DNA from 3 places in the Mesorhizobium sp. ISC15 genome. Region 1 is predicted to be linked to each of the others. Evidence: riboswitches for the same ligand, from Rfam matches in the RefSeq annotation. Region 1 holds a riboswitch; each other region holds the start of a gene.
The links. A riboswitch is a leader RNA that binds a small molecule or an ion and turns the genes downstream of it on or off. The one in region 1 is predicted to bind cobalamin.

Region 1 (4,810 bases):
CTCGCTGACCGAGGCTCGGGTGCTCTACGAACTGGCGCATCGCGATGGGCTGACCGCCACCGATCTTGCGCGCGATCTCGGTCTCGACCCTGGCTATCTCAGCCGGTTGTTGAAAAAGTTCGAGGAGCGCGGCCTGGTGGAGCGCGCAGCGACTGAAGCCGATGCGCGGCGCTCGTCGATCGCGCTGACGCCGGCGGGAAGGACGGCCTTCGCGCCGCTGAACCAGGGTTCGCACGATCAGGTCGCGGCCTTGCTCGACCGGCTTTCCGCTCCGGAACAGGACAGGCTGGTCAAGGCGATGCAGACGGTGCAGCGGCTGCTGGGCGAATGTACGGAGCCCAAGGTCCCCTACATGCTGCGGCCTTTGCAGGTCGGCGACATCGGCTGGATCATCCATCGCCAGGGCCTGCTCTACGCGCAGGAGTATGGCTGGGACGAAACCTATGAGGCGCTGGTCGCCGAAATCCTCGGTGCCTTCCTCAAATCCTTCGATCCGAAATGGGAGCGCAGCTGGATCGCCGAGCGGGACGGGGACGTCGTCGGCTCGGTCTTCGTCGTGCGCCAGTCGGACACGGTGGCGAAGCTGCGCCTGCTCTATGTCGAACCCTCGGCGCGCGGTCTCGGCATCGGCAAGCGGCTGGTCGAGGAATGCATCGGCTTTGCCCGCGCGAAGGGATACAAGACGCTGACGCTGTGGACCAACGACGTGCTCACCTCAGCGCGCCGCATCTACGAGGCATCAGGATTCAAGCTGGCCGACGAGGAGCGCCATCACGCCTTCGGCAAGGATCTGGTCGGCCAGAACTGGAACCTGGAGCTGTAACGTCTTTCCCTTCTCCCCTTGTGGGAGAAGGTGGATCGGCGCGCAGCGCCGAGACGGTTGAGGGGTGCTGGACGGAACGCCATCGGCGCCAGGCTGGAGCACCCCTCATCCGTCGCCTTCGGCGACACCTTCTCCCACAAGGGGAGAAGGCAAAAACCGGGCGGAGCGCGCCTCGACAATGATCTCCAACACAAGCTGGAAGCATCATTTGTCTGAAGCAATTGCCCTTGGCTGGCCGCGCTTCACCCCTTCACCGGTATCCAGATTTCCAGCCCGCCATTGCCGCTGCGTGGATCGAATTCGGGGCCGTAGCGCTCGAATTCGGGCGCATCGGCGATCTCGTGCCCGGAGGCCGGCAGCCATTTGTTCCAGATCGTGTTGACCGTGCGGCGGATGGTCGAGATGTGGTCACGATGGGCGAACACGGCGTATTTCTGCGCCGGCACGCGCACGCGCGAAAACTCCCTCGGCAGGTCCGAAAAATCGGACACCTCGACGCCGGCGATGTAGTCGAAATTGCCGGTGTCGTCGCCGTTGACGCAGACGCCATAGGCGACGTCGCCGATCTCGCCTGGAATATTGCCGATATACGGGCCGAACCGCTGCCATTGCATCGGGATGCCGGCGCTGGTTTCGCAGCTGTAGCGTTCGCCGAGACCGGCGATGAGAAACGGCCGGCTGGTCTCAAAACGCGGCGGCTCGAGATTGGTGAGGAAGGACTGGTCCATCAGGATCGGCTCCACGAGAGCGAGATTGTCGAGCGAGCCTTGCGCGCGCACCAGTTCCGGCGTGGTGCCGAATTGGTCGCGGAAGGCGCGGGTGAAGGCCTCATGCGAGGCGTAGCCGGCGTCGAGCGCGACCGAGAGGATGTCGGGTGCGCCGGCGGCGAGCCTGCGCGCCGCTTCGGTCAGCCGGCGAGAACGCATGTAGCCCATCACCGAACGGCCGGTCGCAGCCCCAAAGGCCCGCGTCACGTGAAAGCGCGACACGCCGCTGCTCTTGGCGACATCGGCGAGCGAGACGGATTCCGGCAGATGGCTTTCGACGAACCACAGCGCTTTCTCGGTCGGGTTCATATGGCTCCTCGCATTTGGCCCAGTCTTCGCATTTGGCCCAGTCTTCGCATTTGGCAAAGTCATGGTGCCGCTTCCTGGTGGAGGCAGTTTGATCGAAATTGCGCACCGCGCAAATCGCGAGCGACGGCGGCCGGCAAGTCGAAGGCGTCGGGCGAAAGAGCTTGACAGGAGCAAGCGGCGTCTTTTAAATGGTAACGTTATTACATAACGAGATTCGTATGGCTCTTTCTGACAAGACCCTTCGCTCCAGCGGCTGTTTCAACCCTGGAAATTTATTGCGCTGTGATTGGCGGAAAACTAGGGTGCCTGGGTGATGGTCCCCGAGTCGAAAGGCAAGGGGTGAAAAGGGAACACGGTGAGATCTTCGGATCGAGGCCGTGGCTGCCCCCGCAACTGTAAGCGGTTAGCAAAATCCGAAATGCCACTGGCCGGCAAGGCTGGGAAGGCAGGATGGCGCAAAGACCCGCGAGCCAGGAGACCTGCCATCAGCATGAGTTGACCGGACGGGGTGTGCCGGGAGGAGACGTGGACATCGGTCTTGTCGGCCGGTCCGTCCAGCTTCCTTCCGTCGCCATTGAGAAAGTGACGGTAAGTTGGACGCCTCCCAGCCTCTTCTTGAAGCGCGTGAGCTGAGCGCGACGGCGAATGGCCAATGCCTGGTCAGCGCGGTCAGCCTTTCGGTGGCGGCGGGCGATCGCCTCGCAATCATCGGTCCCAACGGCGCCGGCAAGACGACGCTGTTGCGCATGCTATGTGGCACCCTGCGGCCAAGCGCGGGAGATGTGAGATTTTCCGGACGCCGGCTGGAGACGTTTTCGGCCGCCGAGCGGGCGCTGCACATGGCTGTCGTCGGCCAGACCGATCAGCCTGATCCGCGGCTTGCCGTGATCGACTACGTCGAGCTTGGCCGCGTCCCGCATGCCGGCTTGCGACGGAGGAGCGAGCAACGCGACATCGCCGTCGAAGCGCTTCGCAGAACCGGCCTGCTGCCGCTGCTCGGCCGCACGATCGGCTCGCTATCGGGTGGCGAGCGGCAACGCGCCCAGCTGGCACGCGCCGTTGCCCAGGAGCCAAAAATCCTGTTCCTCGATGAACCGACCAATCATCTCGATCCGCGCGCCCGCAGCGAGCTTCTCGAACTCGTGTCGCAGTTTGGCATGACCGTCGTGGCGGTGCTTCATGATCTGTCGCTGGTCACGCCATTTGCCACCAGGGTCGCGGTGATGAACGAGGCCCGCCTGCAGGCGTTTGCCGGTCCGCGCGAGGCGCTGACCAAGCAGTTGATCCGCCAGATTTTCGGCGTCGACGTGCTTCGGCTGCGCCATCCCACCGAAGACCGCGAACTCACGGTATTCGACGTTCCGAACCGTGCCTCTTCACATTCCGATTTGACCAAGGAGCAATATTCGTGAAACGCCTCGCATTGTCTTTCGCCTCCCTCCTGTTTGCCCAGACCGCCTTCGCTTTCCCGGTGACCGCCTTTGCTTTCCCGGTAACTGTAGACAGCTGCGGCACGCCGCTGACGTTCGACGCCGCGCCGAAGCGCGCCATCATCCAGGATATGAACATGGCCGAGATGGCCTTCGCGCTGGGGCTGCAACCGTCGATCCTCGGCCTGACCGGCATCACCGGATGGTACAAGGTCGGTCCGGAATTCAAGGCCGAGCAGGGCTCGATCCCGGAACTCGCGCCGAAATATCCGACACTTGAAAACCTCGTCGCGGTCGAGCCCGATTTCTTCTTCGCCGGCTGGTATTACGGCATGAAGCCGGGCGGCGAGGTGACGCCCGATACGCTGGCGCCGCACGGCATCAAGACGCTGGTGCTGACGGAAAGCTGCGTCCATCTCGACAACAACCGCCCCGCCGCCTCGATGGACCTGCTCTACGACGACATCGAAAAGCTGGGCAGGATTTTCGACAAGGAAGCCGAGGCGAAAAAACTTGTTTCGGACTGGAAAGCGCAACTCGCCGATATCACGGCGAAGGTTGGCGACCACAAGGGAACGCGCGTATTTCTTTACGACTCCGGCGAAGACAAACCCTTCACATCAGGCAAGTTCGCGATCCCCAGCGCCATGATCGCCGCTGCCGGCGGCGACAACATCATGGCCGACATGCAGACGAGCTGGGGCAATACGGATTGGGAAACGGTCGCCTCCCGCAATCCGCAGTTCCTGATCCTGCTCGATTACCAGGACGGTGGCGGCTACAGGAAACTGCTCGATTTCCTCAAAGTTCATCCGGCGATGAAGGAAACCGACGCGGTCAGGAATGAGCGCTTCGTCGCGCTGCGCTATGCCGAGCTGACGCCCGGGCCAGCCAACATCGAGGCGATCGGCAAGATCGCCAGGGCGATGCACCCGGAAGCTTTCTGAGCTTGCGCCGCAGGGCGTTCGAATTGGCAATGATAGCAGGAGCAGTGGCGATTGCCACTCTTGCACTGCTGTCGATCGCCTATGGATCGACGGTCATAGCGTTGAGCGACGTGGTTGCCGCGCTCGGACATGCGGCCGGACTGGACGGAGACATCGTGCCCGGTCCGGTCGGCAAAATCGTTGTCGATCTCAGGCTGCCGCGCACGATCATGGCCATCTGTGTCGGCGCCGGGCTGGGCGTCATCGGCGCGCTGCTGCAGACGGTAACGCGCAACGACCTCGCCGATCCGTTCCTGTTCGGCCTGTCGTCCGGTGCCGCGGCCGGCGCGGTTTCCGTTATCACCATTTTTGGCGACCATTTCGGCATCTGGACGTTGCCGGTCGCTGCCTTCACCGGCGGCATTTTGGCCGCCGGCATCGTGCTGTTGCTGGTTTCGCGGGTGAGGGGGCAAGGCCCCGAACGGCTGATATTGGCCGGGCTTGCCGTATCGTTCATGTTCACCGCCTTGACCAACTATCTCGTCTTTGCCGGTG
Region 2 (4,810 bases), on a different contig from region 1:
GACCAGACGATCGCCTCCTTACGGCTCCACGAAAGTACCATGTGCAGGGCCAGCAGATCGATCGGCACATTCCCGATAAGAACGCCTGGAAAATGCGCCCAATCCACCTGCGCCTGCGCCCCGGCTGGCGTCTCCACCCGGCGCCGCGCACGGAGCGCCGGGGCTGGATAGGCGCTCTTCCAGAACCGCTCGATGGAGCGGAGGCTGCCATCATAGCCATGTTCCACGCACAACCATTCGTGAAGCGCAGCAAGGTTGAGTGCGACGCTCGTTTGCTGGGAGCGCCAGTGCTCGATCGCCTCGCGCAACGCTTCAGCCTTGAAAGGCTGCCGTGAACGACCGTCCACCGCGCCGGTCTTCATCCGGGCCACGTGGTAACGGACCGTTCCCTCAGTCACTCCAAGAAGACGAGCAATCTCGCTCTTCGCTGTGCCCCGCGCCAATGCCTTGATTGCCATGCGCGCCTCCAGGTCGAGCCGCCTCATCTGCCCCTCCAGATCCCTCAAAGGTCTGGAGCAACAAGATCAGCCGAAGACGACTGCTCGTAAATCTGGATGTCGCCTTATCCTTCACATCGCACGTCGCCCTACACCATAGGCCCGCATGATCCGCCCATTGAGATCGGCGACCAGCTCACCGATCGCCTGATTGAGTTCAACCAGGCTGAAGAAGCGGCGGTTGCGAAGGCGCGCCAGCACCCATCTCTGGGCAATTTGGACCGAAACTTCGACTTTTGCCTTATCGCGGGCCTTGTACGGCCGGGCTGGCAGGATTGTGGTGCCATAGTGCCGGGCCATATCCTGGTACGTACGGTTGAGGCCGGGATCATAGCGGTCGGGGTTGGTCACAGCCGCCTTGAGATTGTCGCAGACCGTGATGGTCGCCACTCCGCCGAAGGCGGCGAACATGCCGACATGGCAGCCGATCCAGTCGCCCAGCCCTTCGCTCGGCCGAGCCTCGCAGTAAACATAGCTGGAGGCTCCCAATGCGCCGACGAACAACTTCATAGCCTGAGCTTCGCCCGTTATCGGGTCGACGATATCGATGGTGTCGCCGGCGTAGTCGACAAACACCTTCTCACCGGCGGCGTGGCGTTGGCGCATCGTTGGCGACACGCGCTGCTTCCGATCGTGCGCTCGCTCAATCCCGACGCCGAACTGATCGAGACAGATTTCGCTCGGGTCCCGCTGGACAAGGTTCTGAACACAGGCCGTTTTGATTTCGAGAAGGCCGAGCAGCATCCGCTCTGGTTCAAGGAACTGAACGGCTTCAAGGACCACGTGCCCGAGACCGAAGAATACGGCATCCGCTCATTCGTCTATCGCGAGCGCCGCCCCTTAGATCCGATGAAGCTCAAGGCCTTCATCAACAAGTCCTGGCCCGGCATTGTGCGAGCGAAGGGCTTCTTCTGGCTGGCAACGCGTCCGCACTATGTCGGCGAAATCAGCCAAGCAGGAGCACTGATCCGCACCGGCAAGCGCGGTCTTTGGTGGGCCTCCGTACCGAAGAACCAGTGGCCGGATCATCCGGAATGGAAGGCCGCAATGAAACCTTATCTCGACCCGATCTGGGGAGACCGAAGGCAAGAGATCGTTTTCATCGGCTGCGACCCGATGGATGAACGCCAAATCCGCTCCGACCTCGATGCCTGCCTCGTCAAGGAAAAGAACTTCATACCCGGCCACTGGCGCGATCTTCCGGATCCATTCCCGAGCTGGGAAAGGCAGGCTGCATGAGCGCTGACGCTCTAGCTGGGTTTCCGACTGAAAATGTTGGCAACGCAGTCCACTGGTTGGCTGCCAGGCACTGTGCGGATGTCCAGTTCGCGACTGCGATGAACCGCCGTTGCAACGACGTGTCGACTCCAATAGCCTTCTTCGCGATGGTTCCGCGGTGCGCAAGCGCCGGGGTGAAAAGGGAACATGGTGAAGCCTTTCAGGCCAATGCCATGGCTGCCCCCGCAACTGTAAGCGGCGAGCAAAATCCGACACGCCACTGGCCGGAAGGCCGGGAAGGCAGGATGGCGCTGAGACCCGCGAGCCAGGAGACCTGCCATCAGCGAGAATTGACCGGACGGGGTGTGCCGGGAGGAAGCTCGAAGGCGGCCTCAATCCGTCATGCGCGCCATCCTTCCGTGCCTTGAAGAGGAGGTGACGGATGGAGAGCGTCGATTTAGGGCACAGTCCCGAGCACAGCATCATCGTCTGCATCCGCTGCCCCGGCCGGCGTGCGATTGACGGGAACCCCGGCTTGCGACTGATATCTATGCTGAATGCCGTACTGGACGGGGAGCCGGGCCGCCGGTTCCACATAGCCGAAGCCGACTGCATGGCCGGATGCGACAGACCGCTGACCGTTGCCTACACAGCCGGCGGCAAGGCCAGCTACCTCTTCGGCGACATCGATTCGGACCGTGACGCTCCCCACCTGATCGACTTCGCACACCTCTATCATGGGCTGCCGAATGGTTGGTGCAGGGAGGGCGAGCGTCCCCTTGGTCTCGCCGGCAAGACGCTGGCGCGCATTCCTGCGGTCCTCGCCGCGCGGGTCGCGTGATGAGCACCGTCATGCTCGAGGCGCACGATGTCGGTTTCCGTTCCCTGGCAGGGCAAAGCCTGGTCGAGGATGTGAGCCTGAGGGTGGAGGCGGGCGACCGGCTGGCAATCATCGGGCCGAACGGCGCCGGCAAGACGACGCTGCTCAGGATGCTCGCGGGAATGGTTCGGCCGGGTTTGGGTGAGATCAGGCTTGGAGGCCGCCGTCTCGACCATCTCGCCGCTATCGATCGTGCCCGCAAGATCGCCGTGGTCGGCCAGTCTGACCAACCGGATCCGCGCCTTGCGGTGATAGACTATGTCGAGCTTGGCAGGGTTCCGCATGTCGGCTTGCGGAGAAGGAGCGAGGAACGCGACATTGTCGTCGAGGCTCTGAAGCGGACGGGCATGTTGAAAATGCTTGACCGCGTGATCGGCTCGCTGTCGGGCGGGGAGCGCCAGCGTGCCCAGATCGCCCGCGCCATCGCGCAGGAGCCGAAGGTTCTTTTCCTTGACGAGCCCACCAACCATCTCGACCCCCGGGCGCGGGCGGAGATTCTGGAACTGGTCGCGGAACTGGGTGTCGCGGTTGTCGCCGTCCTGCATGATCTGTCGCTTGTCGCTCCGTTCGCCTCCCGTGTCGCGGTGATGAACGGGGGACGTCTGGTTGGCCTCGATTCACCGGCCAGGACGCTGACGCCGGCCCTCGTTCGCGAAGTCTTTTCCGTCGACGTGCTGCGTCTGCCGCACCCCGTGGAGGACCGTGAACTCACGATCTTTGACATTCCCATCCGCCTTTCCGTCTACCCCTGATCCACTGGAGGATTTGCACTTGAAACGTCTTCTCATCTGTCTTGCCGCTACGCTTGTCACCTCCGCCGGCTGGGCCTTCCCGGTGACCGTCGACAGTTGCGGCACGCCGCTGACTTTCGATGCTGCGCCGAAGCGCGCCGTTATCCATGACCTCAACATGACCGAAATGGCCTTTGCGCTCGGCCTGCAGCCCTCCATCGTCGGCCTGACCGGCATTACGGGCTGGTACAAGGTCGGGCCTGAGTTCACGGCCGAACAGGGCTCGATCCCCGAGCTTGCTCCCAAATATCCGACGCTGGAGAACCTGATTTCGGTCGAGCCCGACTTCTTCTTCGCCGGCTGGTATTACGGTATGAAGCCGGGCGGCGATGTGACACCCGACACGCTTTCCCCGCACGGTATCAAGACACTGGTGCTGACCGAAAGCTGCGTCCATCTCGACAAGAACCGGCCGGCTTCGTCGATGGACCTGCTCTATGGCGACGTGGAAAAGCTCGGCAAAGTCTTCGGCAAGGAAGTCGAGGCAGGAAAACTGGTCGCCGGCTGGAAAGAGAGGCTTGCCGACATCACGGCCAAGGTCGGAGACAACAAGGGCACGCGGGTGTTCCTCTACGATTCCGGCGAGGACAAGCCTTTCACCGCCGGCAAGTTCGCCATCCCGACTGCCATGATCTCGGCCGCGGGCGGCGAGAACATCATGGCCGACATGGAGACGAGCTGGGGCAACGCGGATTGGGAAACGGTTGCCACCCGCAATCCAGAGTTCCTGATCCTGCTCGATTATCAGGACGATGCCGGTTACCAGAAACTGCTCGATTTCCTGAAGGCGCATCCGGCGATGAAGGAGACCGATGCGGTGAAGAACGAGCGCTTCGTAGCACTACGCTATGCCGAGCTGACGCCCGGTCCAGCCAATATCGAAGCGATCGACAAGATCGCCAAGGCGATGCATCCCGAAGCCTTCTGAGCGTGACGCCCAGATTCTATGGCATGGCGATCGGCACAGGCGTCGCGACGGCGATCGTTCTTGCGCTTCTGTCGATCGCCTGGGGCTCGACGCTCATCCCGCTGCGAGACGTAGTAGCTTCGCTGGCCTATGCGACAGGACTCGGCGGTGAAGCACCCTCGGGCCCGGTGGGAAAGATCGTCGTGGACCTGCGTCTGCCGCGGACGCTGCTGGCGATCTGCGTGGGGACAGGCCTCGGCGTGGTCGGCGCGCTGCTCCAGACCGTCACACGCAACGATCTCGCGGATCCCTTCCTGTTCGGCCTGTCGTCGGGGGCGGCAGGCGCGGTGTCGGTCATCACCGTGTTCGGTGACCACTTCGGCACCTGGACTCTGCCGATCGCCGCCTTCACCGGCGGCATGCTTGCGGCCATCATCGTCTTGCTGCTGGTCAGCCGCATCCATGGCCAGGGGCCGGAGCGGCTGATCCTTGCCGGGCTCGCCGTCTCCTTCCTGTT
Region 3 (4,810 bases), 1.4 Mb from region 1:
CAGATGTCACGGCGTGTCGTCGCGACGATGACCTGGAACACCGGCACGCCGGCGCGGTCGAACAGGGTTTCAATGCCGGGCTCGGCACCGGAGGCGAAGGCCGTGGCGGTGATGATGGAAGCGGGCTTAAGCGTCGACAGCGCGGTTTCGACAAAGGCGAGCGAGGCCGGGTCCTTAAGACTGGAAACGAAGATGGGGACGGGGATCATGCCGCGCTGCCGTAGCGCTTCAACAAGCGCGTCGATTGGCGCGACATCAGCGGCAAGCAGCATCGAGCGATAGAAGAGAATTGGGATGATTGGCGCGTCGTCTCCCTCCCCCTCGAGGGGAGGGTGACCCGCCGGGCCGGGTGGGGTCGTTGCGGCAGTGCTCGACGTTTTTTTCTGTTGGCGCGCGTCAGAGGCGACCCCACCCCCGGCCTGCGGCCGGACCCTCCCCTCGAGGGGGAGGGGGACATCGCGCTCGACGACCCCCAGTCCCGGTTGATAGTAGCCCGCCTTTGGCACGCTGACAGGTTCAGCGACCGCCACACCTGATCCGGCGAGACTTGCCAGCTGATGCACCAGCGCCATCATATTCTCCGGCCCGCCTTCGCGGAAATAGCCGAGCAGCCCGTCCAATTCGTCGCGCGGCAGCGTCGAGCATTCGATTAGCCGCAGATCCTCGTCGCGGCATTCGCCGGGCAGCAGCGCCAGTTTTATGCCACGCGCGCGGGCGGTCGAGGCGAGCTGGTCGCAGCCGTAGCGCCACCAGTCGTAACCGCCGAGGATACGAACCAAAATAACCTTCGCGTGGCGGGCGACGCTGTCGATCCAGAGATCGACGGACATCGGATGGCGCAGATCGCGTAGAGCCGCCAGCCGCATCGACGGCAGGCGATCCGCGTCCGCCTTCCACGCCGCCGCCAAGCCGGCCAGATCGCTGTCGGTGAAGGACAGCGCCACGATATCCGCAGGCGTCTGCCTGAGATCGACAGGCTCGGCGAGATCGTCGAGCGAGGCGGATGTTGTGGTGAGGATGTGCATCGCGGCTCGTGCCTGAGGTCAGCCGGCGAGGATACGCTCGATTGCCGGGCGGTTCAGCCCTTTCAGGCCAATGACGACGAGGCGCGAGCGGCGGTCGTCGTCGGCGGTCCAGGCGCGGTCGTAATAGTGATTGACGCGCGGACCGACGGCCTGCAGCAACAGCCGCATCGGCTTGCCGCCGACCTCGACGAAACCCTTGACGCGCAAAACGTTTTCTTCCTCCGCCGCGGTGGCGACGCGCAAAGCCAGCTCATCGGGATTGGCGATCGACGGAATATCGATGACGAACGAGTCAAAATCGTCGTGCTCGTGGTCGAGCTCGTCGTCGTGATGGGTCTTGCGGTTCTCGATGTCGTCCTCGACGGCAAGGCCGAGGCCGAGCAGCACAGACGGATCGACCTTGCCCTGCGAGGTCGGCACGATCTTGACGGCGCGCGCGGTGTGCTCGCCGATGATGGCATTGGCGCGTGCTGAGCCGGCGGCGTCCATCAGGTCGCTCTTCGACAATATGATCAGGTCGGCGCAAGCCAGTTGGTCCTCGAACACCTCCTCGACCGGATCGTCGTGGTCGAGCGTCTCGTCCTGCGCGCGCTGCGCCTGCAGGGCGTCCATGTCGTTGGCGACGCGGCCATCAGCCAGCGCCGGTCCGTCGACGACGGCGATGACGCCGTCGACCGTCACCCGGCTCTTGACCGTCGGCCACTGGAAGGCCTGGACCAGCGGCTTGGGCAGAGCGAGGCCGGAGGTTTCGATCAGGATATGGTCGACCCTCGGCGTCAGCGACAGGATCTGATCGAGCGCCGGGACGAAATCATCGGCGACGGTGCAGCAGATGCAGCCATTGGCCAGCTCGACGATGTTCTCCTCCGGGCAGGTGTCGATGCCGCAGCCTCTCAGGATCTCGCCGTCGATGCCGATGTCGCCGAACTCGTTGACTATGATGGCCAGCCGCTTGCCCCCGGCGTTTTCGAGCAGATGGCGGATCAGCGTCGTCTTGCCGGCGCCGAGGAAGCCGGTGATGACGGTGCAGGGCACGCGGGAGACGGAAGCGTTCATATCTGGTCCTTCAAAAGGTCGAGGGGAGGGATGCGGGCGACGAGGCCGCGCTTCAGGCAATCGGGGCGGCCGCGCCATGGAATGAGGCCGTCGGTCGAGGTGGCGAAGAGCTTTGCGCCAGCGACGAGATCGGCGCCGCTTGTCGCGGTCAGGTCGCCGAAGACATAGCTCCAGCAGCCGTCGCGCAGGATCGCGGCGCTCAGCCGGCGCTTGCAGTTGCCGAGGCATTCGACGGTGCGGATGCGGATATTTTCGCCTGAAGCGGCGCGGCGCGTGTCTTCAGCAAGCAGTTCGCCGGCGCGGGGATGGCCATCGGAGCCGGTCTCATTGCGGCAGGAGGCGCAGATGATCACGGTAACGCCGGCCAAGGCATCACAATCGCCGGACAATACGCCCGCTGTCTCAGCCGAAAAACTGCTGTCGCGTTCCAAATCAGGCTCCTTGCCCGGAAAACCCGCCAGGCGATCGGATTCTTATGTCCTAGACGGCAGGTCTCCTGGCTCGCGGGTCATCGCCTTGGTGCCGCCTTCCCGGGACCGTCCCAGTGGTTTTCGGCCTTGGCTCGTCGCTTACAGTTGCGGGGACAGCCGCGGATTTGAAATCGGAATTTCGCACCGCATTCCCTCTTGGCTCCTCCCTTTGCCGAGAGGAGACCGTCTGGACCGGATTTAGGCTTGTGGAGGCAGTCGTGTCAACGCACGTCTACGAGGCGGCAATGTCGGCAAGGGGTTGGCCCAGGTCACCCGCAGGCGTCACCTCGATGCGTTCCAGGCCGAGCCAGCCCTGCATCAGCTTCAACTCCTCGAACAATTCATCGGCAGTTTGCGTCGGCGCGCCGGGCTCGGCATAGGCGGCATGGACGCGCAGCACGCCGGCGGGGCGGTCGGCCTTGAGGTCGAGGCGCGCCACGATCCTTTCGCCGAGCAGGAACGGCAGCACATAATAGCCGTATTGGCGCTTTTCGGCAGGGGTGTAGATCTCGATGCGATAGCGGAAGTCGAACAGCCTTTCCGTACGCGACCGCTCGAAGACGACAGGATCGAACGGCGCGAGCAGTGCGCGCGCCTCGATCCGGCGCGGAAAACGGGCGTCCTTGTGCAGATAGGCAGGCTTGTCCCAACCTTCGACGCGAACCGGCAAAAGATCACCTGCCTCGACCAGTTCCTCGATGCGGCCCTTGATGTCGGCGGGAGAGAGACGAAAATAGTCGCGCAGGTCTCCCGCTGTCGCGACGCCGTGGGCGCGGGCGGAGATGCGCAGCAATTCGCGATGCGCATCCTCAGGGGAGGGCACCGGCAAGCTGAGTATTGCCGGCGGCAGCACCCGTTCCGGCAGATCATAAAGCCGCTCGAAGCCACGACGTGATGCCGTGGTGATGCGGCCGGCCCAGAACAGCCATTCAAAAGCGTGCTTGGCGTCGCTCCAGCCCCACCAACCGCCGTTTCCCTTTTGGCCTTCGAGAGCCGACGCGGCGAGCGGGCCGCGCGATACAACCTCGCGATAAATGTCTTCAATGTAAGTGGTGCGTTCGCGCCCCCACTTGGCCAGCCCATTATACATTTCCTCGCCGCGCTCGGCCCGTTCCATGCGCCAGCGCATCAGCGGATAGGTTTCGACCGGTAGAAAAGAGGCTTCATGCGCCCAGTATTCGAAGACCGTGCGCTTGCGCGTCACGGCGGCGTTGTCGAGCAGCGCAAGCGGGTAGGGGCCAAGCCGCGAATAGAGCGGCATATAGTGGGCACGCACCACCGCACTGACGGAATCGATCTGCAGCAGGCCGGTACGGCCAAGCACACGGGCCAGATGGCGGCGATCGGGCGTGCCGTTAGGGCGAGGGTCGGCAAACCCCTGTGCGGCAAGCGCGATGCGCCGGGCCATGGCGAGCGAGATTTTTTCCTTCATGCAGACGGCACTCTGTTGGCGTTCGACCAAAGGTTGGGGCGATGATTCCGCGCCATGCTAGCAGGGTTTTGGCGGCATCTATGTCAGGAGAGAAAAGTGGAGTAAAAAGTGAAGGAAATCAAACAGGAGCAGATCGGACCAGTTTATCCGGATATGCCGTCCAGCACCGTGTTTTGAACAAGGTTTGACTTGCTTCGCCGAAAGGCCTGCGCTAACCCTCGCCGCGTTGCAGCATAGAGCCCCCTAAAACGGTTCAGTGGTTAAACTGTCACGCTTCCGCAAGTGGGTCCGGTGCTGTAATCAGAGTGGATTGGCCGCCAACGGAAAGCCGCAGCATGAACGCGTTGTTGAGTTCGTACCTGCCCATCGTCCTGTTCATCGGCGTGGCGCTGGTCGTCGGCCTGGCGCTGCTTGCCGCACCCTTCCTGGTGGCCTACCGCAACCCCGATCCGGAAAAGCTTTCCGCCTATGAATGCGGTTTCAACTCGTTCGACGACGCCCGCATGAAGTTCGACATCCGCTTCTATCTGGTGTCGATCCTGTTCATCATCTTCGATCTGGAAGTGGCCTTCCTGTTTCCATGGGCCGTGTCTTTCAGCCAGATCGGCATGCTCGGTTTCTGGTCGATGATGGTGTTTTTGGCGGTGCTGACCATCGGCTTTGCCTATGAATGGAAGAAAGGAGCGCTGGAATGGGATTGAGCGACAATTCCGGCACGCTCGTCGCGCCGAAGCCAAAAGGCATTCTCGACCCCAGCACCGGAAAGCCGGTGGGGGCGAATGACCCTTTCTTCCTCGAGATCAACAACGAGCTGGCCGACAAGGGTT

Region 2: another riboswitch for cobalamin. It lies ahead of RPG13_RS32860 (DUF1636 family protein); the one in region 1 lies ahead of RPG13_RS17135 (ABC transporter ATP-binding protein).
Region 3: another riboswitch for cobalamin. It lies ahead of RPG13_RS23920 (DUF1636 family protein); the one in region 1 lies ahead of RPG13_RS17135 (ABC transporter ATP-binding protein).

What each region holds. Positions count from the first base shown of each region.
Region 1 covers NZ_JAVSPX010000001.1:3,563,163-3,567,972, forward strand. Annotated here, with positions in the region: gene RPG13_RS17125 (bifunctional helix-turn-helix transcriptional regulator/GNAT family N-acetyltransferase) at 1-823, shown strand, start outside; gene RPG13_RS17130 (AraC family transcriptional regulator) at 1,066-1,899, opposite strand; cobalamin riboswitch at 2,197-2,400, shown strand; gene RPG13_RS17135 (ABC transporter ATP-binding protein) at 2,493-3,311, shown strand; gene RPG13_RS17140 (ABC transporter substrate-binding protein) at 3,308-4,276, shown strand; gene RPG13_RS17145 (FecCD family ABC transporter permease) at 4,306-4,810, shown strand, end outside.
Region 2 covers NZ_JAVSPX010000002.1:5,535-10,344, forward strand. Annotated here, with positions in the region: gene istA (IS21 family transposase) at 1-458, opposite strand, end outside; partial or broken gene istA (IS21 family transposase) at 582-1,124, opposite strand; partial or broken gene RPG13_RS32855 (GTP-binding protein) at 1,110-1,736, shown strand; cobalamin riboswitch at 1,867-2,071, shown strand; gene RPG13_RS32860 (DUF1636 family protein) at 2,158-2,556, shown strand; gene RPG13_RS32865 (ABC transporter ATP-binding protein) at 2,556-3,347, shown strand; gene RPG13_RS32870 (ABC transporter substrate-binding protein) at 3,367-4,314, shown strand; gene RPG13_RS32875 (FecCD family ABC transporter permease) at 4,338-4,810, shown strand, end outside.
Region 3 covers NZ_JAVSPX010000001.1:4,979,458-4,984,267, reverse strand. Annotated here, with positions in the region: gene cobN (cobaltochelatase subunit CobN) at 1-1,025, opposite strand, end outside; gene cobW (cobalamin biosynthesis protein CobW) at 1,044-2,081, opposite strand; gene RPG13_RS23920 (DUF1636 family protein) at 2,078-2,512, opposite strand; cobalamin riboswitch at 2,551-2,754, opposite strand; gene RPG13_RS23915 (winged helix-turn-helix domain-containing protein) at 2,784-3,983, opposite strand; gene RPG13_RS23910 (NADH-quinone oxidoreductase subunit A) at 4,319-4,684, shown strand; gene RPG13_RS23905 (NuoB/complex I 20 kDa subunit family protein) at 4,675-4,810, shown strand, end outside.